DNA from 2 places in the Dictyobacter alpinus genome. Region 1 is predicted to be linked to the other one. Evidence: riboswitches for the same ligand, from Rfam matches in the RefSeq annotation. Region 1 holds a riboswitch; the other holds the start of a gene.

Evidence for each region. A riboswitch is a leader RNA that binds a small molecule or an ion and turns the genes downstream of it on or off. The one in region 1 is predicted to bind FMN.
Region 2: it holds a riboswitch for FMN, as region 1 does, so the genes downstream of both, EL633_RS00595 (ABC transporter permease) here and ribD (bifunctional diaminohydroxyphosphoribosylaminopyrimidine deaminase/5-amino-6-(5-phosphoribosylamino)uracil reductase RibD) in region 1, are expected to answer to the same signal.

The regions. Positions count from the first base shown of each region.
Region 1 is NZ_BIFT01000001.1:5,021,009-5,032,549, forward strand. Features, by position in the region: gene EL633_RS19675 (TetR/AcrR family transcriptional regulator) at 87-713, shown strand; gene EL633_RS19680 (LamG domain-containing protein) at 1,330-2,238, shown strand; gene EL633_RS19685 (sugar phosphate isomerase/epimerase family protein) at 2,298-3,203, shown strand; gene EL633_RS19690 (DoxX family protein) at 3,608-3,961, opposite strand; gene EL633_RS19695 (winged helix-turn-helix transcriptional regulator) at 4,314-4,718, shown strand; gene EL633_RS19700 (class I SAM-dependent methyltransferase) at 4,740-5,540, shown strand; gene EL633_RS19705 (riboflavin synthase) at 5,541-6,137, opposite strand; gene ribH (6,7-dimethyl-8-ribityllumazine synthase) at 6,162-6,647, opposite strand; gene ribA (GTP cyclohydrolase II) at 6,683-7,951, opposite strand; gene ribD (bifunctional diaminohydroxyphosphoribosylaminopyrimidine deaminase/5-amino-6-(5-phosphoribosylamino)uracil reductase RibD) at 8,001-9,131, opposite strand; FMN riboswitch at 9,362-9,512, opposite strand; gene EL633_RS19725 (sugar phosphate isomerase/epimerase family protein) at 10,166-11,014, shown strand; gene EL633_RS19730 (SDR family NAD(P)-dependent oxidoreductase) at 11,104-11,541, shown strand, end outside.
Region 2 is NZ_BIFT01000001.1:143,786-155,326, reverse strand. Features, by position in the region: gene EL633_RS00630 (phytanoyl-CoA dioxygenase family protein) at 1-260, shown strand, start outside; gene cofC (2-phospho-L-lactate guanylyltransferase) at 362-964, opposite strand; gene cofD (2-phospho-L-lactate transferase) at 1,080-2,012, opposite strand; gene EL633_RS00615 (nitroreductase family protein) at 2,023-2,703, opposite strand; gene cofE (coenzyme F420-0:L-glutamate ligase) at 2,734-3,501, opposite strand; gene EL633_RS00605 (DoxX family protein) at 3,753-4,115, shown strand; gene EL633_RS00600 (PIG-L deacetylase family protein) at 4,214-4,963, shown strand; FMN riboswitch at 5,112-5,274, shown strand; gene EL633_RS00595 (ABC transporter permease) at 5,472-6,350, shown strand; gene EL633_RS00590 (ABC transporter substrate-binding protein) at 6,498-7,517, shown strand; gene EL633_RS00585 (serine/threonine-protein kinase) at 7,588-9,771, opposite strand; gene EL633_RS00580 (cation diffusion facilitator family transporter) at 10,193-11,541, opposite strand, start outside.

The DNA.
Region 1 (11,541 bases):
ACACAAAAGTGGGGGATGTGGCGTTCACTGATTGCAGCATTTCTGCTACAATAGTAGCAGTCTGACAGAAATGAGGAAAAAATCTTATGCGGCCAGAGAGCCGTTCTATGCGGGAAAGCATCTTAGCTGCAGCTGTACAGTTGTTCGCTCAATATGGTTATCATGCCGCTCCTTTGCGCGATATTGCCCGTATAGCGGGCATTCAGGCTGCCAGTATTTATCATCATTATCCAAGTAAGCAGGCGCTACTCGTCGAGATCATGGAGACCCACATGCTGCGCTTGAATGCCAGCCTGGAACATATTTTGAAGGAGAACGACGATCCTTTGCAGCGTCTCCATGCAGCGATCGCCAACCATATCCGTTTGCATACAACCTATAAAGAGGAATTTTTCATCATAGATACCGAAATGCGCGCCCTGGAAGACGAGCACCGACCCTACATCCTATCCTTACGCGACAAATACGAGGCCCTGTTACAAGAGCTGCTGCAGGATGGCATGGAGCGTGAAATTTTTCGCCGGAGCGATGTCAAAATAGCATCCTATGCCATCATCGCCATGTGTACCGAAGTCGCCACCTGGTTCCGCCCCAATGGCCGGCTCAGTGTCCAGCAAGTAAACACAATCTATCGCCAGTTTATCACCGAAGGGCTGCTCCTCCCACCCGGAGTAGCCGCCCCTATGCCTGACGAAACCGCCCACCTGCTTTAAGAGAGTGTGTATGACTCCCATTGGGATGGGAGTGGTGAGTTTTGAGCCGGCCTGGGGAGCGCAGGCGCCCCCATTCATGTTTTATTGATTGGTGCAGAAATGGCGCGAATGCGCCATTTCTGCACCAATCAATAAAAGAAGATGTGAGCTAACATGCTGCCAAAGTACAGCGAGAGAAAAGGTAGCTATTGGGGTTCTGACGATTTATAAAAACAAGAAAGCATATAAACAGCACCGCAGGCATGGATGGACCGTACTAAAGTCCACATCATCATACCCTGGTCAACCATTACTCGTAGATTCTTTGTATGTTGTTGCTAGTAAAGCAAGATCCTTAAAAGAAGGCGAGGAGAGAGCGGGATAGTTAAGGGCGGCGAGGAGAGAGCGGGATAGTTAAGGGCGGCGAGGAGAGAGCGGGATAGTTAAGGGCGGCGAGGAGAGAAAGCGGGATTGTTAAGGGCGGCGAGCCCTTAACCTGGGGTCCGGGGCTATGCCCCGGCTCATCCCCCCCATCTCTGCCGCCGCAGGCGGCAAGAGAAAAACTGCAGAAAATGAAACGTAAAACGAATAACTTCGTTATATTATATATACTGAAACAAGGGAGCAACTTATTGCTATGGTAAGTGAAAAAAAGCGCCGGCGCAGATACTACAAACTTCTAGCCTGGACCGCTTTACTGCTACTTATCCTTATAAGTAGTAGCATCATCTTTGCTGACAAAATCAAGGGCCGAGGAGATCCGCTTGTGAACATGGTCGCCACCGCAACCAAAGCCGTCACCAGAGTTGCTACCACGCCAGCAGTCACACCAACAGCCACAGCAAGTCCCAGCGTTACGGCTACCGCCACCCCTACCCCCCTCTTCGAAGAAGAATTTCTGGATAATCACAACGGCTGGGCGATCTCAAGCAGCTCGGGCTATATCCGCAGCGTAGCAGATAACAAACTTACCTTATCGGTAAACGAGCACAAAATCCTGATCGAAAACGTGCCGACATCCGCGCCCCTGAGCAACTATGTCCTTAATTTTAGCTATGTGCTACAGCAGGCGGACAAGCATGACAAGGTAGGCCTCTATTTGCGTGGTGATAGCAACCTGGACCATGATTATCGCATTGATATTCTTGGTGATAATAGCATTGGTATCTTCAAGGAGTCCCTGGATGATAATAAGCTCCCGCAGGATATTGAGTTGAAGCATATCAGTAAGGTTCCGTCTATGAAATCGATTGGTCATGAGAATCGTGTCCAGGTCTCCATGAACGGTCCTCGTATGACCATCAAGGTCAATGGTGTCGAGGTCGCGATGCTTGAGGATTATGATTATACCAAAGGCCAGCTGGCCCTGTTCGTCAATAATGGCTGGTCGTCCGACGAAGCCACAGCCTCGTTTATTAGCATGGATATCCAATCTATTCCTGATCCTTTGCCAGGGCTGACACCTACCCCGACTGATGGTGGAACCGGGACGCCGGAGGGCACTCCGAGCGCCACACCAACGGCTACGGCCACATCCAAACCATAACCCTCGCGTAAATTGGGGGCAGATCTCAAATATACTCGTCGAACAAGGAGGTCAACAGCATGCAAGCAAGCACGCCTCTAGGAAATATTGCGGTCTTTCCTAAGTGCTATATGGATGAGCTGTGTGTAAGCAAGACCATGACCTTGTTTGATTGGATCGAGCAGGCGGCGACGCTGGACGTAGATGGCCTGGAGTTCTATCCTAGCTTCTTTGCCTCATTTGAGCGGCCCTATTTACAGGCGGTGCGCGCGGCTCTCCAGGCTCATCAATTGAGTATGCCTATGCTATGTGCCTCGCCTGATTTTACCAAGCCAACGGCCGTCGAGCGGGACGCTGAAGTCGAGTCCTATAAGCGTATGATCGAGCTGGTCGACTTCTTTGGAGCCTCGTCTCCTCGTACTTGTCGCATCCTCTCAGGACAACGGAGGCCCGGCCTCTCAGAGGAGCAAGGGGTTGAGCTGGTCGTAGAGTGTATCCAGCGCCTATTGCCGGTTGCCCAACACTATGGAGTGCTTCTGGCCATCGAGAACCATTACAAGGACAACTACTGGACTTATCCAGAGTTCGCGCAGCAGCTCCCAGTGTTCCAGCGTATCATCCAGGCTATCGATTCGCCCTGGTTTGGCGTTAACTATGACCCATCCAACGCCCTGCTCGCCGGAGACGATCCCCTGGCTGTCCTGGATGCCGTCCTGACGCGGGTCGTCAGCATGCATGCCAGTGATCGCCGCCTTAGAGAAGGCTCGACCCTCGCCGACCTCCGGTCCCAGGAGGAAAGTATTGGCTATGCCGCCATCCTCAACCACGGCGAAATCGGCACCGGCCTCAACGATTTTTCAGCCATTTTCCACCGCCTGCAAAGCGCCGGCTTTCACGGCTGGATCTCAATCGAAGACGGCATCAACGGCCTCCCCGAACTCCAGCGCTCCGTCCAATACCTCCGTGGCACCCTCGCACAAATGTAAGCAAGCCCCCATCATGAGCCAGCCGAGCGTACGCCAAAGTTATGGGAGCGCCATCAGCTGGCGTTGCGTACGTGGAGTGGCGCCACACGCAAGGCCGCACTGCTGCGTTTACGAGTGCCAACCTGTTTAAGCGAGACGCAGTGCTGTGGCGCCTACACGAATCACGGTGAATGGTACGGCATTGATGAGGAATGTTTGGTCGCCAGTCGAAACGTTGCCGAGCGATCCTACGTGAAGAAACAAGATTGGTGTAGGCGCCACAGGCATGCGATGCTTGCTGAACACGTACCGTCGTTGATCAAGCCGCATGCCGGCCTTGCGTGTGGCGCCCACTCGACGTACGACCGGCCCGCTTCACATGCATCCCATTTTCCCGCTCCCAAAAGCGTTTAATCGAAATGTGTCTAGCGGGTCAGGTAGCGCAATACCAGGGCTGCGATTGCCAGTACCAATGGGAAGATTGGGTTTGTGACGCCTTTGAAGTCTTTTACGCGTAAATGGGCAATGATGGCTCCGATAAAATAGATGATGACCCCGATGGCTGCGGCGACACCGAGTGGCCACCAGAAGATACCAATCAGCAGGCCAACAGCTCCAGCGAACTCACAGGCGGCCAACCATGGGAACCACTTCATCTCTACTTTGGTAATATCATGGATCGAATGGACAATGCGGGGATCCTTACGCAGTTTGCCCACGCCTGAAAATATGAGCAGTGCTGATAATAAGACAGCAATAACAATGTAGGCGATAAACATTTCTAACGGTCTCCAGTCTCATTAAATATAATGCCTGTTTTCAAACTAATAGCGCAAACTATCCTCACAAATACACCCGTAGTCTGACCCCCTCCATGTGCTAGCAAAGCGGGGATGCAAGGGGTGGCGAGCCCCTTGACTGGGGGATCGGGGGCTGTGCCCCGATCTCTCCCCCACCCTACCGCCCGCGTAGCGGGCGAACCATCCATCAAACGAAGTTTGCCAGAACACGAACAAAGTACCTACTAGTTTCCTCTTGCCTATTAGTTTCCTTATGGAACTCAGAGTACATAGAAAATTTAGCTTTGTCAAGTATGTTGTTTTCTTGCTGAAATAATGCTATACTCGGCGTATGAAACCTTCTGCACAAGCTAAAGAAACACCACAATCACATAGCGATTGTAATGCCACACCGTTAGGCCGTGCAATTCATCTTCTGGGAGATAGCTGGATATTGCTGATTATCACTAATCTCTTGCAGGGCTCTATGCGCTTTAACATCTTACGCGCGGAGTTGGGACATATTAGTTCCAAGACCCTAACCAGCCGGCTCAAGCTACTGGAAGAGTTGGGGTTTGTGCAGCGCAGAGCGTTTCTGGAAATCCCGCCACGCGTCGAATACCATATCACCGAAAAAGGACAAGAACTGGGAGAGGTCATTGCGGCCCTGGAGAAATTTGGCAATAAGCATCTCTCTAATCCACCTATCGTCGAAAGTGGCGATTGTGCATTTACCTCTGATGATATCCCCTTATAAAACAGAGGAGCGATATTACATATGACACAGATGTTTGACCAGCAGTATTTGTTGAGTTCCCAGTACAATGATTCCGCGCGCCTCAATGCACGTATTCAACTTCATGAACTCTATAGCACTAATCCCATAGCTTGGCAGCGCTGGGTTTTTGATCAAATTACTATTGCTGCTCCTTATCGTGTATTGGAGCTTGGTTGTGGTCCGGGCCAATTGTGGCTGAAGAATCTGAAGCGCATTCCGGCTGATTGGCAGATTACGCTCTCGGATTTCTCGGCGGGCATGCTGGCAGATACGCAGCGTAACCTGGGCACTGAGCGTTTCCAGTATGTCGAGATTGACGCACAGTCCATTCCTTTCCCCGATGCTAGCTTCGAGGTGGTGATCGCCAATCATATGCTCTACCACGTTCCTGATCGTGCTCGCGCCATTGCCGAGATGCGCCGGGTGCTGGCTCCGACAGGACATTTCTATGCCGCCACCAATGGGGTAAACCATCTGGCTGAGATCAAGCAGCTCTGCCAGCGCGCCGGCATTGCCCTCAAGGGCGTCCTGGGCGCGCCAGCCGATGTGCATTTCCGCGTGCAAAATGGTGCCGAGCAGCTAGCGGCCAGCTTTTCTCATGTCGAGCTACGGATGATGGAAAACAACCAACTAGCTGTCACAGAAGCCGGTCCATTACTTGCCTATGTGCTTTCCTGCTTTCCTCCTGATAGCATTAGCGAAGACCAGCTCAACACCCTCGCCACTATCATCCAGCAGGAGCTCGACCAGCATGGCGTTATCCAGATCTCCAAGGAGACTGGCCTGTTTATCGCATCGTAATTAAACTTGCAGCGACGAGCGCGTGGTCTGCAGGAAGTTGGCGACGTAGCGGCCCAGAATGTCGCTTTCGACATTGAGGAGCATGCCTGCGTGTGCCTCGCCTAGATTGGTCTGCTGGCGGGTATAGGGGATCAGGGAGATCGAGAAGCGGTCGGACCAGACATCGACGACGGTGAGGCTGACCCCATTGAGGGCGACGAAGCCTTTGGGGATGATATAGCCCTGGAGCTCGGGTGGGAGCGCGATGATGACGTCCAGGCCGATGCCGTCTGTCTGTGTGCTCAGAATGGGTGCGCAAGCTTCGATATGTCCCTGGACCATATGGCCGCCGATGCGCCCATTGGCAAGCAGGGAGCGTTCCAGGTTGACGCTGTCCCCGGGTTTCAGGCTGCCGAGCCGGGTGCGGCGCAGTGTTTCGGGCATCGTGTCGACGCGAAACCAGTCCGCGCCTTTCTCGGTCACGGTCAGGCAGGTGCCGTCAACGGCCACGCTATCCTTGACCTCGACATCATGCAGTATCTGCTGCGCCCTGATCACCAGACCGTTCTCTTCGCTACTTTTCAAGCTACCCTGTTCTTCAACAATCCCTGTAAACATGATTTTTATTTCTCCTTAAATACTTTATTGTCTATTGCGATATTTGAGTTGCTGGACCGTGCAGGCCATTTCTATGGCGGCCTGGGCGAATTCGATGCCGCGTGGAATGCGTTCCTGGGCCTGCTGTGTGTTTTCGGCGCACAGGACACCAAAGATAATCGGGATGCCTGTATCGAGGGCGACGCGCTGGATGCCCTGGGTGGCTGCGTCTCCGACCAGTACATCATGGCGTGTGGCGCCCTTCATGACGCAGCCGATGCAGATCAGGACATCATAATGGTGTGGTGTGCTGAGCATGGCCTGTGCGATCGTGGCCAGCTCATAGGCGCCCGGTGCGTGTACGACGGTAATCTGTTCCGGAGCAACGTCCAGCCGTACCAGTTCTTCATAGGCCAGGGCCAGCAGGGAACCCGTGATCGGCCAGTTGAAGCGCGCCACGATAATTCCGACGTTCAGTCCACTACCACGCAGGTCCGGGGGAGCGGGCGCCTCTAGAAATTGTTTCTGCATAGCTATTTCACTTTCTTGTTCCGTTTTATGCTTATTTAAGCGAGCGTACTGTGTTCGGGACTACTCTGCTTGATAGCTTGCGTGCCCAACAGGTGTCCCATGCGCCTGGATTTAGTTTGCAGATAGCGAATATTATCTGCGGTTGGTGGAATCTCCAGTGGTGCGCGCTCAACTTTGATGCCGGCGGCGGTCAGAGCCTGGATCTTCCTGGGACTATTTGTGAGCAGGCGCACGTGCTGGATATGCAGGTCTTGTAGGATCTCGATGGCGCATGCATAGTTACGTGCATCGATGGGATAGCCCAGTTGCTCGTTTGCTTCGATGGTATCCAGGCCGTGGTCCTGGAGCGCATAGGCCTGGAGCTTGCCGGCCAGTCCGATGCCGCGTCCCTCGTGGGGAAGGTAGAGCAGGATGCCGCGCCCCTCGGCGGCAATGGCTTTCAGGGAGGCATGCAGCTGTGCCTGGCAGTCGCAGCGCTGTGAGCCGAAGATATCACCGGTCGCGCAGGCCGAATGCAGTCGGACCAGCAAAGGTGTTTTCTGTGGACCCTCGATGTCGCCGAGCGTGAGCGCGACATACTGTTCGCCGGTGGCGATCTCCTGATAGGCCAGTGTGGTGAACTCGCCTTCCGGTAGTGGTAGCCGGGTCTGCGCTATGCGGCTGACGCGATGCTCACGGCGAAAGCGGGCGATGGCCTCTACTGAGATCACGCCGATCTCCCAGCGTTGCGCCATCTCGTGGAGGACCTCGCCACGGGCCGCGTTCCCCTCTGCATCCAGCACCTCACAGATGACCGCTCCAGCTGTCAGGCCGGCCAACTTCATCAGGTCCACCGATGCCTCTGTATGCCCTCGACGCTCAAGAGTGCCACCAGCACGGGCCCGCAGGGGAAAGACATGGCCGGGCCGCGCCAGATCTTCTGGTCGACTGGTCGGATCAACCAGGGTACGAATCGTATGGGCGCGATCAGACGCCGAGATGCCGGTTGTCGTACCGTGACGAGCATCCACCGGAACCGTAAAGGCCGTGCCCTGCAATGGCTCACCCTCATGGTTGATCAGCGGCAACTGTAGCGTATCCAGCAGTTCACCGGACATCGCGACACAGATCAGCCCACACGCCTCATGCAGCAAGAAATTGATCGCCTCTGGATTGGCAAACTGGGCCGCCAGACACAGATCAGCCTCATTTTCGCGCCCCTCATCATCACATATTAACAACATCTTGCCCGCCTGCACGGTCTGGATCGCCTCGGGCACCGATAGATAACGCATAGCTGTTTTTTCAGGCTTTTGATAGATCATATACTTCTCCGCTTTTCCTTGCTGTCTACTCATCAGTATCTATAGTATCTCAGTCTCTATCTGCATAGAGGACATTGCCAGTAATAAAGATATCGTTACCAAATTGGTGTGCTTCACGATTGGAGAGCTGCCAGGCCTCGGACATGACTCCCAGGCCGGTACCGCCAACGGGCGTTGGTGCGGTCGCGCCCCCAATGATCTTGGGCGCGATAAAGGCGGCCACCCGATCGACGAGCCGGGCATCAAATGCGCTACCCAGTAATTGTGAGCCACCCTCGATCAGTGCATGCATATATCCCTGATCATGGAGCAGTTGCAGCGCGGCCGCGAAGTCTACATGGCCCTGTACATCGGCGGCTACCATCTGCACCTTCACACCACGCTCCTCCAGCCAACGTCGCTGTTTCGCGCTACAATTTTCGCCTACGATCACCCACGTACCCATCGCCAGCTCCTCCTGCAAGAGTTGGAGCGTCTCCGGAAGTAGACCATGGGCCGCCAGCACCACCCGCAAAGGACCAGCTCGCGGCGTCCTGACAATCTCCAACGGGACCGCTGGCAGGCGTACCGTGAGCTGTGGATTATCCTGTATCGCCGTCTGAGAGCCAATCAGAATCGCATCTACGCGATCCCGTAGATCATGCACCCAGGCCCGCGACTCCGGACCACTGATCCAGTGAGCGTCTTTGGAGCCCGTGGCCAGCTTACCATCCAGCGTCATCGCCCACTTGGCGGTCACATAGGGTCGTTTTTTTGTAATAAAGGTCGCAAAGGGACGCATCAGCTCGGACGCCTGCTCCATGTGTAGACAGCTCGTCTCGATCCCGGCCTCATGTAACTGAGCCATGCCACGCCCAGCCACCTGTGGATTAGGATCAAGCGTGCCGATCACCACGCGCTTAATGCCGGCTGCGATAATTGCCTGTGTACAGGGAGGAGTATGGATCGTAATACAGCATGGCTCAAGCGACACATACAGCGTCGCCCCGCGTGCCGCCGCACCGGCCTCCGCTAGCGCCACAACCTCGGCATGAGGACCATAAGGAGGGGCCGTCGCGCCCTGGCCCAGAACCCTATCCGCCTGTACCACTACCGCCCCCACCGGGGGTCGAGGACTTGTTCGCCCCTCAACCTGGGCCGCGCATAACAGCGCCTGTTGCATTGCCTCAGAATCATTCACCGAAGTTTATCCTTTTGCTCGCATGGCATACCACGCCACAAACAACCTACGGCAACGGGGAGGCGAGGATAGAAAAAAGAAGCAGGAGGGGAGAAGGACATGTAGAAATACCTGTTGATCCCTGGCATGCGCATGCGCAGCATATCAGAAAGACATACTTGCCCCAAAAAAAGCAAGCAAACAACAGCTACACCTATCAAAAGAGGCCCAAAGCGAGCGCAAAGCGCCTCTACTGTCTTCTCCCATCCGGACTATACCGTCGGCCCTGGAACTTCCCCAGGTCCACCAATGTGGCTCTCGCCACAAAAGGTCGCGGGCTCTACCGCCGATCGGGAATTGGAAATATCTAAGATATTCCCTCACCCTGCCCCGAAGACAATTATTATTTTCTATACCTAAAGAGTAGTAAAAAAACAGCCGTTTGTCAACTCGCCAGATTCGATTTTGGCGCCTGCGGCGCCAGGTTTGGGGTGTGGATTGTGTCTGGTGCGCGGTCGCGCACCAGACACAATCCACACATGAAATAATGCTTATCTCATTGTGAGCCCTGGGTGAATGGTAGCTTGAATGCTTGATATGTTACACTATAAAAATACTAGCCCTCAAAGTGGATATCTCATAAATCTACCCTTTTACATCGATGTACTTTAACGTTAAACTTATAAAGCGAGGGTGCAGGGAGCGCAGTGTCCCTGCTGGGGGTGCGGGGGTGTCCCCGTCAACCTCTCCTCCTTCCCGCCATAGGTGGGGAGGCGAGGGTACAGGGAGCGTAGCATCCCTGCCGGGGGGGGTGCGGGGGTGTCCCCCGTCAACCTCCCTCCCTCCCGCTATAGGTGGGGAAGCGAGGGTGCAGGGAGCGTAGCGTCCCTGCCGGGGGGGCGGGGGTGTTCCCCGCCAATCTTACCCCCCTCTCACCCGCCCGCCGTAGGCGGGGATGTAAGCGTCGATACTGAGAATCGCAGAAGGCTGGATCCGCAGCAACTATCCATGGTTGCTGATAGCAAGGATGGCTATAACTGCCACAAAGGAGCATCATGGCAAATAACCCTATTTCATGTCATTTGATCACCTGGGGCGACAAATTTGAGCAGGCATTAACGGAAGTTGAAGAGATTGGCTTCCATGCCTGTGAGCCATTTTCACATGTCGCGCTGGCCTACGAAGAGAATCCTACACAGCTAAGAGACTTGCTGGCCTCCCATAATCTACGTCTATCAGCCCTGTATGGTGGCGGCCGCTTCAGCGATCCCGCCAGGAGCAAAGAGACCGTTGATACCAATGTGCGTCTGGCGCGCTTCCTCTCAAAAATCGGCGTTGATCGGCTCGTCTTTGGTCCTGGCGGTCCCCGGACAGCAGGTGGGACCAGCGATGCCGATCTTAAAGAGGCGGCCAAAACCATCAATGAAGCGGCCCGCGCCTGCTATGATCTGGGTGTCTCGGCCTGCGTACATCCTCACCTGGGAACAGAGATCGAGACCGAACATGAGATCGATACGATCATGGCGCTGACCGATCCTGCTTATGTCTTTTTCTGTCCCGATACCGCTCACCTGACTTGCGCGGAGATCGATGTGCCGCAGATGATCCGCCGCTATGGCTCGCGCATGCGCTATATGCATATCAAGGATCTGCGTGAAGGCGCCATTGAGGAGCGACGTAACAAGCAAGCCGGCAACAATGTCTCATCCGGTACCGAGCAGTTGCCGATCTTCTGTGAGCTTGGCAAAGGTATCATCGATTACACGCCGATCATGAGCGCGCTCGCCGATGTTAATTATCAGGACTGGATGACGGTTGAGATCGATGTCTCGCTGACGACTCCTAAAGAGAGTCTGCTATTGTGTCGAGAGTATTTGCTCAACGTCATTGGTGTCCAGCTCTAGCTAGCTCGCTAGCCTTATGAACGGTGATGAAGGATGCCCCTGGTGGCTGGGTGTTCTTCATCATTATTTTTTCCTGGAGGGGGGATAAGATGTTTCGTCTAGATCATAAAATCGCGCTTGTGACTGGTTCTGGCTCTGGTATTGGTCGGGAGATTGCTTTACTGTATGCGCGCCAGGGGGCGCATGTGATTATCGCAGATATCCAGCAGGATGCGGCCAGCCGTGTGGTGGATGAGATTACGGCTGAGGATGGACATGCCCAGGCGGTCCAGCTTAATGTGAACGATGAGGCCCAGGTACAGAGCGTCCTTGCGCAACTGGCGCAGCAACATGGTCGCCTGGATATCCTGGTGAACAATGCTGGTGTGAGTCATGTTGGGAATATCCTTGAGACCAGCCTGGATGATTGGGATCGCGTGATGGGTGTGAATGCCCGGGGGGTGTTTCTGTGTGCGCGTGAAGCGGTGCGGCAGATGGTGGCGCAGCAACCGCAGGGAGGCGTCATCGTCAATATCGCTTCGGTGGCT
Region 2 (11,541 bases), 4.9 Mb from region 1:
GATTAGAAGCTGTACCGGTGGATATGGAGCCGGGAGATGTACTTTTCTTCAACGGTAGCCTGGTGCATGGCTCACAGCCCAACACCAGCCAAGATCGCTATAGGCGATCATTCATTTGTCACTATATCGGACGTTCCTCCGAACGCATGTCAATCTGGTATCGACCTATCTTGACCATGAGTGGGGAAGAAGTTGCCATCGCAGAAAATGCCGATGGAGGTCCCTGTGGCACCGAATTTGGCATGCAGGGTCCACACTAAAGCACTAAAAAGCTCTCCTCTGTCGCCCGCTGTAGTGCCAGGTGACAGAGGAGAGCTTCTGAGGCTATCCAGCAAGAGGTAATAACTTAACAGTATGTCTGTTATTGATGGGCATATTCGTAGCGCTGGAGGGCGGTAATATCCTCAATGGTATCGATATCTAATGCCAGGCCCAAACTACTTTGAACGCTACAACTTAAGTTGAGCCGTTCAGCTTCACGCTGATGGCGATAGCGACTATTAATGCCAAAGAGGTAAGGGAGTACCAGAGGAGGACGTGTGAGTAAGGCATTCGTACCCGATCCATCCTGTGAAGTAGCAATAACTACATCATAGCTTTTTGACCTGACGACAAGTTGATGCACATCATCAACTTGCAGCAAGGGAAGATCCGCTGAAATGGTTAACAGAGCCGAAGCACCTTGTTGTCGTTCATACATAGCAGCCGCAGTCAATGCTGGGTTATGGCCGGCCTGGGTTTCGACAAGCGCCTGAGCATGCCAGGCTTGCGCTTTTTGTAATACCCGTGGATCAGCACTGACAACCGAAACATGATCGAACAACTGGCTTTCTTGCAGTGTCGATAAGACATGATGAAGCATATCAAGCATCAAACTAGCACGTTGCGTAGGCGTTAAGTGCGCAGCGAGACGGCTCTTTGCTTCCTCAAGCGATTTAACCGGAACAAGTGCTGTATATTTCACGAGTTTTTCCTATATATTCTTAATAAATAGGCCCAGCCTGTATTGGACCCTCTGTGTACTAATCTTTGCTAGCATTGACGGCCAGATCAGATATGAAGGGTTACACAGCTATTACTTAATATGGTAAGCCTGCCTCACGCAAGACGTAGCGAGCTAAATCTGCTTTGGCCTTGCTATCGCTCATAATGGTATTGGTAACGGATGTTGGAATACCCAGATCTTCAATCGCATCTGCTAGATGAGCATCTTTCTCATCAATCACCATAACATCCAGAAAGTCGCGATAATGACGGGCAACACCAACGGCTGAAACATCCATATGCAGGCCACGCATCAGTTTATCGGCGGGTCCCTTGATAGGGGCGCCCCCAACGATAGGACTGATTGCTACAATCATGCCACTGGCTTCATGCAAGACATCGTGAATGCCTGGTACAGATAAGATGCTACCAATACTCACAATTGGATTACTCGGAGCGAGCAGAATAGCGTCAGCATGCTTAAGCGTATCCAGAACCCCGGGTGCTGGGCGAGCATCTTTGGCCCCGACAAAAACTACATCCTGTACTTCATCAGAACAACGGCGCTTGACCATGTATTCCTCAAAGTGAAAAAGTCCTGCAGGTGTTTGAATATGGGTTGCAACAGGTTGATCGCTCATGGGTAAGATACGCAACTTCAAACCAAAGTTCTGGCGTAACTCATCGGCAACCTCACTAAGCGTTTTGCCCTCGCGTAAACGCGCGGTGCGATGAATATGTGTGGCCAGATCTCGGTCACCCAACGCAAACCAATCTTCATGACCATAGCTGGTCAACTGTTGCATGGTGTGAAACGTATCGTTGCGAATACCCCAGCCGTTTTTTTCATCCACAAGACCAGCCAGTGTATACATGACAATGTCTGTGTCTGGGGAGACATTCAGGCCATAAAAGAGGCGGTCATCACCAGTATTTGTGATGACCGTAATTTCTTCTTCTGGTACCACCTGGACCAGTCCCTGCAAGAAGCGTGCAGCGCCAACGCCGCCAGCGAGAACAGCAATCATACACATTACCTCAATCGAAGCGAACTACTAAAGTATCCAACGGCAAGCGAGGACGTCTTTTAGGATCGGCGGCAGCATACCCAACAGTAATTAATGCCTGTGGAATTAAGTGCGCGTCCAACTCCAGCGCCTCACAAACGACTTCAGGACAAAACAGGGGAGCACACATCCAACCAGTATCTAAACCTAACTCATAGGCAGTTAAAAGCATATTCTGGATAGCCGCACCTATACTTTGTACCGCCATAGTCTTCTCATCGTCCTGCCGTTGCGCGTCAGGATAGTGATCTAAATCCTCTAAATAGAGGCAAGGAAGAATAATGGCAGGAGCCTGCAAGATCCGTTGTCGAGACTTCTCCAGACGGATGGCGACAATTTCGTTTGCCTGACCATCCATCTCTAAGTTTTGCTGCCAGGTGCTCCCCATGGCATTTGCCAGTTGTTCTTTAGGCTCGAGACGTGTCAGAACCACAAAACGCCAGGGTTGGCGTCCGTGGGGGGATGGTGCCCAGCGCGCCGCCTCAAGCATCTGCATTAGTAGCTCACGTGCAACCGGGGTTGCTTGATACTGGCGGACACTACGACGGCTGCGCATCAGGGTAGCGAGATCGGAGCTACGGTGAAGTTCCGTAACTGGACGATCTGCGTGCGAGCCATTCAGGCTCTCAGGCTGATTATTAATTTCTTTCATGAAAATACTATGAGACCTACTTGATTTAGCTTAACGGAACATATCGGTAGCGCTATCACGCGTTAAAGTATTTACAGTTCCCTCAGCAGGAATATAGCGATAACCACGGATCAGTGCTACAGGCACTTGATCCACTTTACCCATGACCAGTTCAGCAGCAGAAGATAATTCATCCGCGACTGCAATCACACTGGCCCGTAACTCATAGCCATAGGCATCGTGTTTTCCACGATAATCAGCCAGAGCTTCCATGCCAGCGACGCCGATGGCCATATTGACCTGACCATTGCGCCAGGCGCGTCCCCAGGTATCAGAAACGATCACAGCAATATCAATAGCTTGTTCTTCATTGTGTAGCTGTTGTAAACGTGTACGAATGATCCTGGCCGATACATCTGAGTCGGCCGGCAACAGGGTCAGAAATTCGCCGCCCTCTACATTCGACTCATCGACGCCTGCATTAGCGCAAATGAAGCCATGGTAGGTCTCACTGATGATTACACCACGATCCATACGCGCAATACGCTTACTCTCGCGGAGCACGACCTCAACATGACGTGCATCCTTCTCATTCCGTTCCGCAAATGTTTTAGCAAATTCTGATGGCTCGATATTATTTAAATTCACAAGACGTCTCTCAGCTTTCGAGACGATTTTTTGTGTGACCACCAGTACATCACCTGTTTGCAGTGTCAACTGTTGTTGTTGTAGTGCCTCATAAATGAGTGCCCCCAGGTCAGCATCCGGTTGAATCTCGCCGATACCTGTAATTGGTATAATCCGTAATTCTGTGCTCATAACCCTCCTCGTGGAATCATTATATCCTTTCTGAAGAGATCCTGCCAAGCGAAAGCACCATTACCCATCGATCGGAAGGCGGTGGGGAAATGAAACCAGGGCAGTGATAAATTAGCTACACAGTACTTCCCTTGAAACCATAAGCTATTCCTTTACGCTGTTATACATATAGAGCAAGCTGATAGTAGCGCTCATGCTGATGATATATAGAATATGTCAGTGTAGAAGTGTATAAAATTGTGAGGCATACGATGTTTAAAACGTTAGGACAGCTCCTATTAGGTTCGATTTTTATTGTAGGTGGCGCCAACTCCTTTGCTGAGCCGGGTGGACGTGTGCAAAAAGTAGAAGCAGCAGGATTACCACTACCACGGGAGTCCACTATTTTAAATGGCGCTGTAATGGTCGTTGCTGGTTCTACCCTGGCTGCCGGTATTCTGCCTAAACTTTCTGCCACCGCCTTATTAGGTTCATTGACGGCCACCACCATTGTTGGTCATCCTTTCTGGAATGAAACGACTCCCGCCGGTCGTGCCAATCAACAGACCCAGTTTTTTAAAAACCTCTCTCTGCTTGGTGGGTTGCTTTTGGTATTGAGTACAAAAAACGACTAATTTTTGATGGTACAATGCAGAGAAGCTGATGAATGCATCGCTTGTCCTCTTGAAAAAAGTTGGACAAGCGAGCATTTTTTTGAAAGGATGTATGTATAATGGCTCAACAAAGCGAGCAGCAAGAACAAAAAAAAGTAGCAATGGTAGTAGTTGCCCATCCTGATGATGCTGAGTTTGATGGAGCCGGTACCGTCGCACAGTGGACCCGAGAAGGCTGGGAAGTCTACTATGTAATTTGTACCGATGCGAGCGGTGGTGGTTCTGACGATGCAACTGATATCAGTCAGGAAGCACGCAAGCAGGTAAGCCAGATACGGATGGAAGAACAGAGGTCCGCCGCCAGAGTGCTGGGTGTAAAGGATGTTATCTTTTTAGGCTATCCAGACGGACAACTGCAACCCAGCATTGCATTGCGCCGAGATATCGTACGTCAGTTACGTACCTATCAACCTACACGAGTTATCTGCCAGACACCTGAGCGTAGCTGGCATCCTACTTTAATTGTTCCACGCTACCATCCAGATCACCTGGCGGCAGGACAAGCGACGCTAAATGCTATTTATCCTGCCTCGCAAAATCCGTGGGATTTTCCTGAGTTATTTTTGGAAGAAGGGCTGAAACCCCACAAAATCTCCGAGATTTATATTACTGGTGCCCCCACCACTAACTTCAGCGTGGATATTTCAGCAGTCATGGATGAGAAGGTAGCGGCCTTGAAATCCCATGCAAGTCAGGTTGGTGAAAGTTTCAGTGAGCTAGAAAAATTTATACGGCAGATCGGCGCAGATATTGGCCAGAAATACGGCTATACCTACGCTGAAGAATTCCACCGAGCTGAAAATCGCTAAATTGAAATGGTTCACGCGCTTTTTCACTGATTGGAAAAGCGCATGGACTATTTTTAGATCATATACAAAAATTGAGAATTAAGGCGCCTGGGGATTTTGAGAAAGCACTTGCATATACTTGTCTATTTGTGGCATACTTGATGGCAAATAAGACCTTCGGGGCAGGGTGAAATTCCCTACCGGCGGTATGGAACAGCAATAAATGCTGGGCCGAGCCCGCGAGTCTCTCTTTGGTCACTTCTATATCAACGAGCGACAGATTCGGTGAGAAGCCGAAGCCGACGGTAAAGTCCGGATGGGAGAAGGTTATAATGTGAGCCATAGTCGTATGCTTTCAAGCACACGGCGCGATGGTACGTTTTGTATTATTCGTACCACTCCACTGGTTTAATCACATCTCCCTTAGATGTCCCCCTGGGTTAGTTGAATTGACGTCACCCTATACTCTTTTTGTCGCATATTGTGGGTGTACGCCAGTATTAGCTAGAACCAAGGGATAATAATTATTATGAGTGCCACAACATCAAGGACGGATGGCGCACATGTATCGGTGCGTAAAAATCGCCGTGACGGATCAACTCAGCTTCATCGCAGCCGCAGGCAACCTGCGAACCAGAGTCCAGCCTGGAAAACTTTTAATAAAATTTGGACAATACTACCTCCTTTTGCCTTAGGTATATTGATCTTGCTGGCATGGTATGCCGCAACTGTGTCCGGCCGTATTAATCCATTTATTCTTCCACCTCCATCCGCTGTCTTTTCCAGCCTGGTTGATGGCTTGACCTCTGGTTTGTATTGGGAACACATTCTGACTACGGTACAAGAAAGTCTACTGGGCTTTTTGCTAGGCGTCATACTGGCCTTGCCACTTGGCTATAGTGTCGCAAAATCGCGCTTGCTGGCAAATATGTTACAACCCTATCTTTCAGCGGGACAGGCAATTCCAGCAATAGTACTGGCGCCATTCCTGTTTCTCTGGTTTGGTCTCGGTGTGGTACCGGTAATGATTGTGTGTATGCTGGTCGTATTATTCCCCATGATTGTTAATACTGTACTTGGTGTACAGACCATTGAGCGTGAATTATTAGATGCCGCACGCTTAGAGGGTGCCTCGGGCCTGTCCCTGTTGACCTACATTGAATTTCCTCTGGCGCTGCCTTCAGTGCTGGCAGCCATTCGTACAGGACTGACACTTTCAATCACAGGCGCATTGGTTGGCGAGTTCTTTTGTAGTCCCGATAGAGGATTGGGGGCGCTGGTGCTGATTGCATTGCACCAATACAATATGGCATTTATGTTTGCGACAGTGATCATTCTGGCTGTTCTGGCTGCGCTCTACTATAGCGCCACCTGGTTATTAGTGAGATTGGCAGAAGTGATATATTGATAACCAACGATTGTGGCAGGGATGAGATCTCCCTGCCTTTTTGTTCCCTTCTGTAGAAGAACCGCCGTTTGAAATGCAATCAAACAGACCGTTGGCCTGTTTGATTGATAGATGTCATCTTATAAATTGAATGGAGTAACCACTTCGATGTCAGTAAATCGACGTATAGCTGTGACCTTGAAACTTATATCCCTGGCGTTACTGTCCGGTCTTCTCATGGTAGCCTGTGGTCAGCCAGATTCCTCTTCAACTCCCAATTCTTCAGGGGGAGACTCAAATAAGTCGCTCAAGAATATTTCGATCGGTCTGGGATATAATCCTGATATTCAGTTTGCCCCATTTTATGTAGCCCAGAGCAAAGGTTATTATAAAGATGCAGGACTTAATGTGACCTTTAACCATGGTATTGTGACTGATTTAATCGGCACTATGGATGCGGGAAAGAACACGTTTGTTTTTGCTAGCGGCGACGAACTGTTGGTGGCCCACGATAAGAATAAAAGTTTGCAAGCCGTGGATGTTTCAACTATTTTCCAGAAATATCCGGTCAGCATTATTGTGCCAAAGGACTCTTCAATCAAGACGCTGGCAGACCTTAAAGGGCACACCATTGGTGAACCCGGACCCTTTGGAGCTACCCATACAGGTGTGCTGGCTCTGCTACAGGCGGGTAAGTTATCTTTAGCGGATGTGAAGTTACAGTCTATTGGCTTTAACCAGGTTGCGGCTATGCTCTCGCACAAAGTTGACGCTGTCGTTGGCTATTCTAACAACGAGCCCTTGCAACTAGAGCGTAACGGCTTTCAGGTGCGCACCTTCTCTGTTTCTGATTATATGCCTTTGGTCTCTAACGGCATCATCACTACTCAGGACACCTACACCAATCAAGCGCAGACTGTTCATGCCTTTGTTGACGCAACGCTTAAAGGCTTGAAAGACGTCATTGCAGATCCACAGAAAGCCGTAGATCTCAGCAAGAACTATGTTCCTGGTATGAATACTGATCAAGCGCTTGAGGTACTCAAAGCTACCGTGCCTATTTATCAAGGAAATGGTAAGCCTGGCTACAATGATAAAGCAGCCTGGGAAGCGACCGCGAAATTTCTCGTCGCGCAGAAAATGATAGCGCCTGTAGATAACCTGTCAAAAATGTATATAAACAATTGAAGAAACTCTGTGAGTACGAAAAAGCTCCGTCCAACATTTATTTGTTGGACGGAGCTTTTTGATACATGAGTTAAGCAGTATAGATTTGAAAATTTTGAAAGGAAACATCAGAGCCAGGAGCAACGGTCAGACCTATCTCCCCGCCATTATCAGTTCCCCCAAAGCCACTGATCGCGGTACCCTGCTGTACGCCATTGACGAAATAGACGAAGTTACCACCTTGAACGATGATATTTATTGTCGTAAGGCCACTGATTGCAGTCCCATGGAGCCCAACGGTCGCTAGTTGTGATGGGGCTCCACCTTTAGCATTGTAGTATGAAGTCCAGGATTCATCATCAAACATCACGTTATAACTGACATCATCAGCTTTGTGATAATAGACTCCAAATTGACTGCCAGGGGTATTGACTTTGACCTCTACCTGGATATAGTAACTGGCTGGCAATGCCTGTCTATTGGGTAATTGTGTCAGGAAGGCACCAGATAAGCCAGAGCCAGCCTTGGAGAGTCGTAACTGATCCGGACCACAGTCAGCTGTAATATTGATATTTTGCCATTTGCCCCCTTTGGGATCACAGCTACCTGGATAGTTTGTGCCATAGATCAGAGAGCCATTGCCAGAAACTTTGGGACCAGGCAATGGATAGATGGGTTTGGTCGTTTTGACCGGCGGTGGTGTCTGAGTGGCAGCAGGGGTGCTTGTACCACTGTTTTCAATAATGGTTGCTGTTGCTGTTGGATTGTGAGATGCCTGATTTTTTGTTGATGCAGATTGATTGCTGAACAAGACTACCAGGCCACTAAGCACAAGAAGCACAGCCAGAGCAGCTCCAACCATTATCAGGTAGCGTGGCAATTTATTTACACGAGAACTGCGATATTGTTGTGCAGAATGAACTTGAATTTGGGGTTCGGGCGTTGTAGATCGGCCTTGCCACCCATTGGGTTGCTCTGTTCTGTATGCTTGTTGTCTGGCCGGTTGTCGTTGTGCCGGGATATAATTTTGTTCGTTTGAAGCACGCAGTTGTGGGGCCGCCGGAGGGCGAGGATGATCAGCAATAGTTGCATCCATGCTGGTGATAACAGTGGGGAATGCCTGTAAGCGATTCTGTGTCTGTTCAGAAAGGCGTGGGGTCTCCGCAGCTTCTTTATTCGTGTGTGATGTCTCATTGTCTACCAACATAGTTGACATCGTGGCTGGTGAGGGATCTGGTTCTTGCGCAGGTGTAGGTTCCACAGCTTCGGCTGGTTGTTGTTCTTTCTCCTCAGTTTGCTGCTCTGGAGATGCGTCTGTAACTTGCTCCATGGTTAGAGGGAGAACTGGTGTGATGTGTTCTCCTAATGGTGGTGGTGCCACACTGGGGAAGCGATCGCCCAGGGCTTCAGCTACCGCCTGGCGTAAAGCCTGGGCAAAGGTGCCAGCGCTATCAAAGCGATCCTTAGGAGATTTCGCCATAGCCTTCATGACTACAGCCTCTACATTTTTTGGCACCTGTGGATTAAAACGTGTAAGAGGAGGAGCCTGTTCCAGCGTATGTTTGATTGCTACAGCAACCGGTGACGTACCAGTAAAAGGCACACGCCCGGCGAGCATCTGGTAAAGTACCACTCCCAATGAATAGACATCGGTACGATAATCGATGACATCACCAGTACCTTGTTCAGGAGAAAGGTATTCAGGGGTGCCAACGATGGTACCGACGCTGGTAAGATGTCCCTGCGTATTTTCTTGATCGGTGACATCTTTAAGAACTTTGGCCAGACCAAAGTCCGCTAGAAGAATACGACCATCGGCATGAAAGAGAATGTTGCCAGGCTTGAGATCGCGGTGCACAATACTTTGAGAATGTGCGCTATCCAGCGCGGAGGCGGCTTGCTCTATAATAGGCACAACCTCTTCCAGAGAAAGTATGCCACGTTTCTCCAGCACTTCACGCAACGTACCGCCAGTGACATAAGGCATCACCAGATAGGCCAGTTCTCCTTGTTCACCATACTCATAAACTGGCATAATATTGATATGATCTAAAGCCGCAATAGCATCTGCTTCTCGGCGAAAGCGAGCCAAAAATTCGTTACGTGACCGTTGCTCAAGAACGATGCCAGGTAGAAGTACTTTAACGGCTACAATCCGCCGTGGACGTGACTGTCGCGCCAGATACACTGCACCCATACCACCGCGTCCTAGGAGACGTTGGAGTGTACATGTTCCGAGCGCTTGCCCCAGTAACTCATTGCTATCAGTTACCACGCTCGTATTTCCTCTCAATAGAATATATCAGGTTGGTAGTTTGCATAAGAAATATTTCTAATTAAGGATTATTCCTTTATACCCGGCCCAATCCGTCAGCAAGTCCGTTTGCGAATCTTCTCTCATCTGGGCTGGATAGTGGCAAGCGATTTCCTTAATGGCTCCTCTGATTTTTCTGGTTGTAAAACTTGTCATGCCATTCACACAGTATCACACTGATCCCTGGTATGTCATCAAAGGAATAAGATAGAGAAGGCGACATCTGTGCTTGTTCTTACTCATTATAATAGACGTTTGGTGAACGTCAACCATCATAAGCAACGTTTGGTGGAGGTTAACCATCCTATCTGGCATACCGGTGAGCGATTTATGTTATAGTTACTGCCCTGTTCCTCTTCTTATCGCAGTGGGAGAGGACCGATTAGCTACGGAAAAAAGGATTTTCAGGCGGTTCTGTATGAATAATAACTGTATTGAGATTGGGATACGAGCGACGGAGTGAGCGTTTAATTTTTTCCGCATCAACATGGACCTGACTGAGAGGCGCATTTGCATCGAAAATAGTATGTAGAACAAGATCTAATTCATGTGCCCCATTTGTACCATGACCACCTGCTTCCACGGTTTGTTTGCTAGGACGATATAGATGGATATCATGTGCGCTACCTACACCGGCAATACCATCAGCGATGCGGCACATATGGGCCGCCATCTCGCCATAATGGTCCGTCACATCCTGACGCTGCACGATATTCTCATCAGGTGCCTCCAGATGAGTCGTCACCCGGCGTAAGCGCTTATTGCTCTGGAGGATTGCTTGCTCCAGATGTGTAGCGACGGCATGGGCCTGTTCCAGATTCATATCGGCCTGTACTTCCAGATCAAAGTCAGCTTCTAATTTGCCAGCAACCTCACGGACATGGATGTGATGGGCATGTACACCATGGTGTTCGGCTAGATAATGAATCTGGTCAGTAACAGTTTCTCTAGGGGAAGCGACCGGTTCAACATGCACTACAACATCGATATCTTCTGTTTCAGAGAAAGATCGAGCCTCAGCAATCGTTTCATTTTCAATCAGATCACTAAGAGTATGAATTTGATCAAAGGTAAGTGTCCGTGGAGCAGAAATAATGACATCGGCAAAACACTTATTGCCAGCACGGCGTACGCGTACGCGCCGTACCTCGACGACATTTTCCAGGGCAGTGAGGCGTTGTTGAATTTGTGATGCCAGGCCACCCGGTGAATGATCCATTAAGGCATCGATCGTCTCGCGTGCCAGACGTAAACTGACCCAGATGACGATACCCGAGACGCCAAAGGCCGCAATGGCATCAGCCTGTACTAACCAGGCGGGTAGGTGGAGAAGATCAGTAAGATAGACAACTAGCAGTCCAAAGATAACGACAACGGAGCTCCAGATATCGGTACTGAAGTGCAGGGCATCCGCTTCCAGGGCCTGGCTTCCCAGTTTTTTGGCGACACGTAATAGGACGCGTGAGCGCGTAACATCGACTACAATCGAGACCAGCATCACGACAAAAGCCCAGATGCTCACATCGACATGGCCCTCATGATACAGCAGGCGCCGTGCTGCTTCGTAGCTTACCCAGCCAGCAGTTCCCAGCAATAATAAAGCTTCCAGGAACGCTGAAAGATTTTCAACTTTCCCATGTCCATAATTATGATTGGCATCAGCAGGTCGATCAGCTACACGGACAGCGAAAAAAGTCAGTAGTGCTGCTACCAGATCCAGGCCTGAATGGG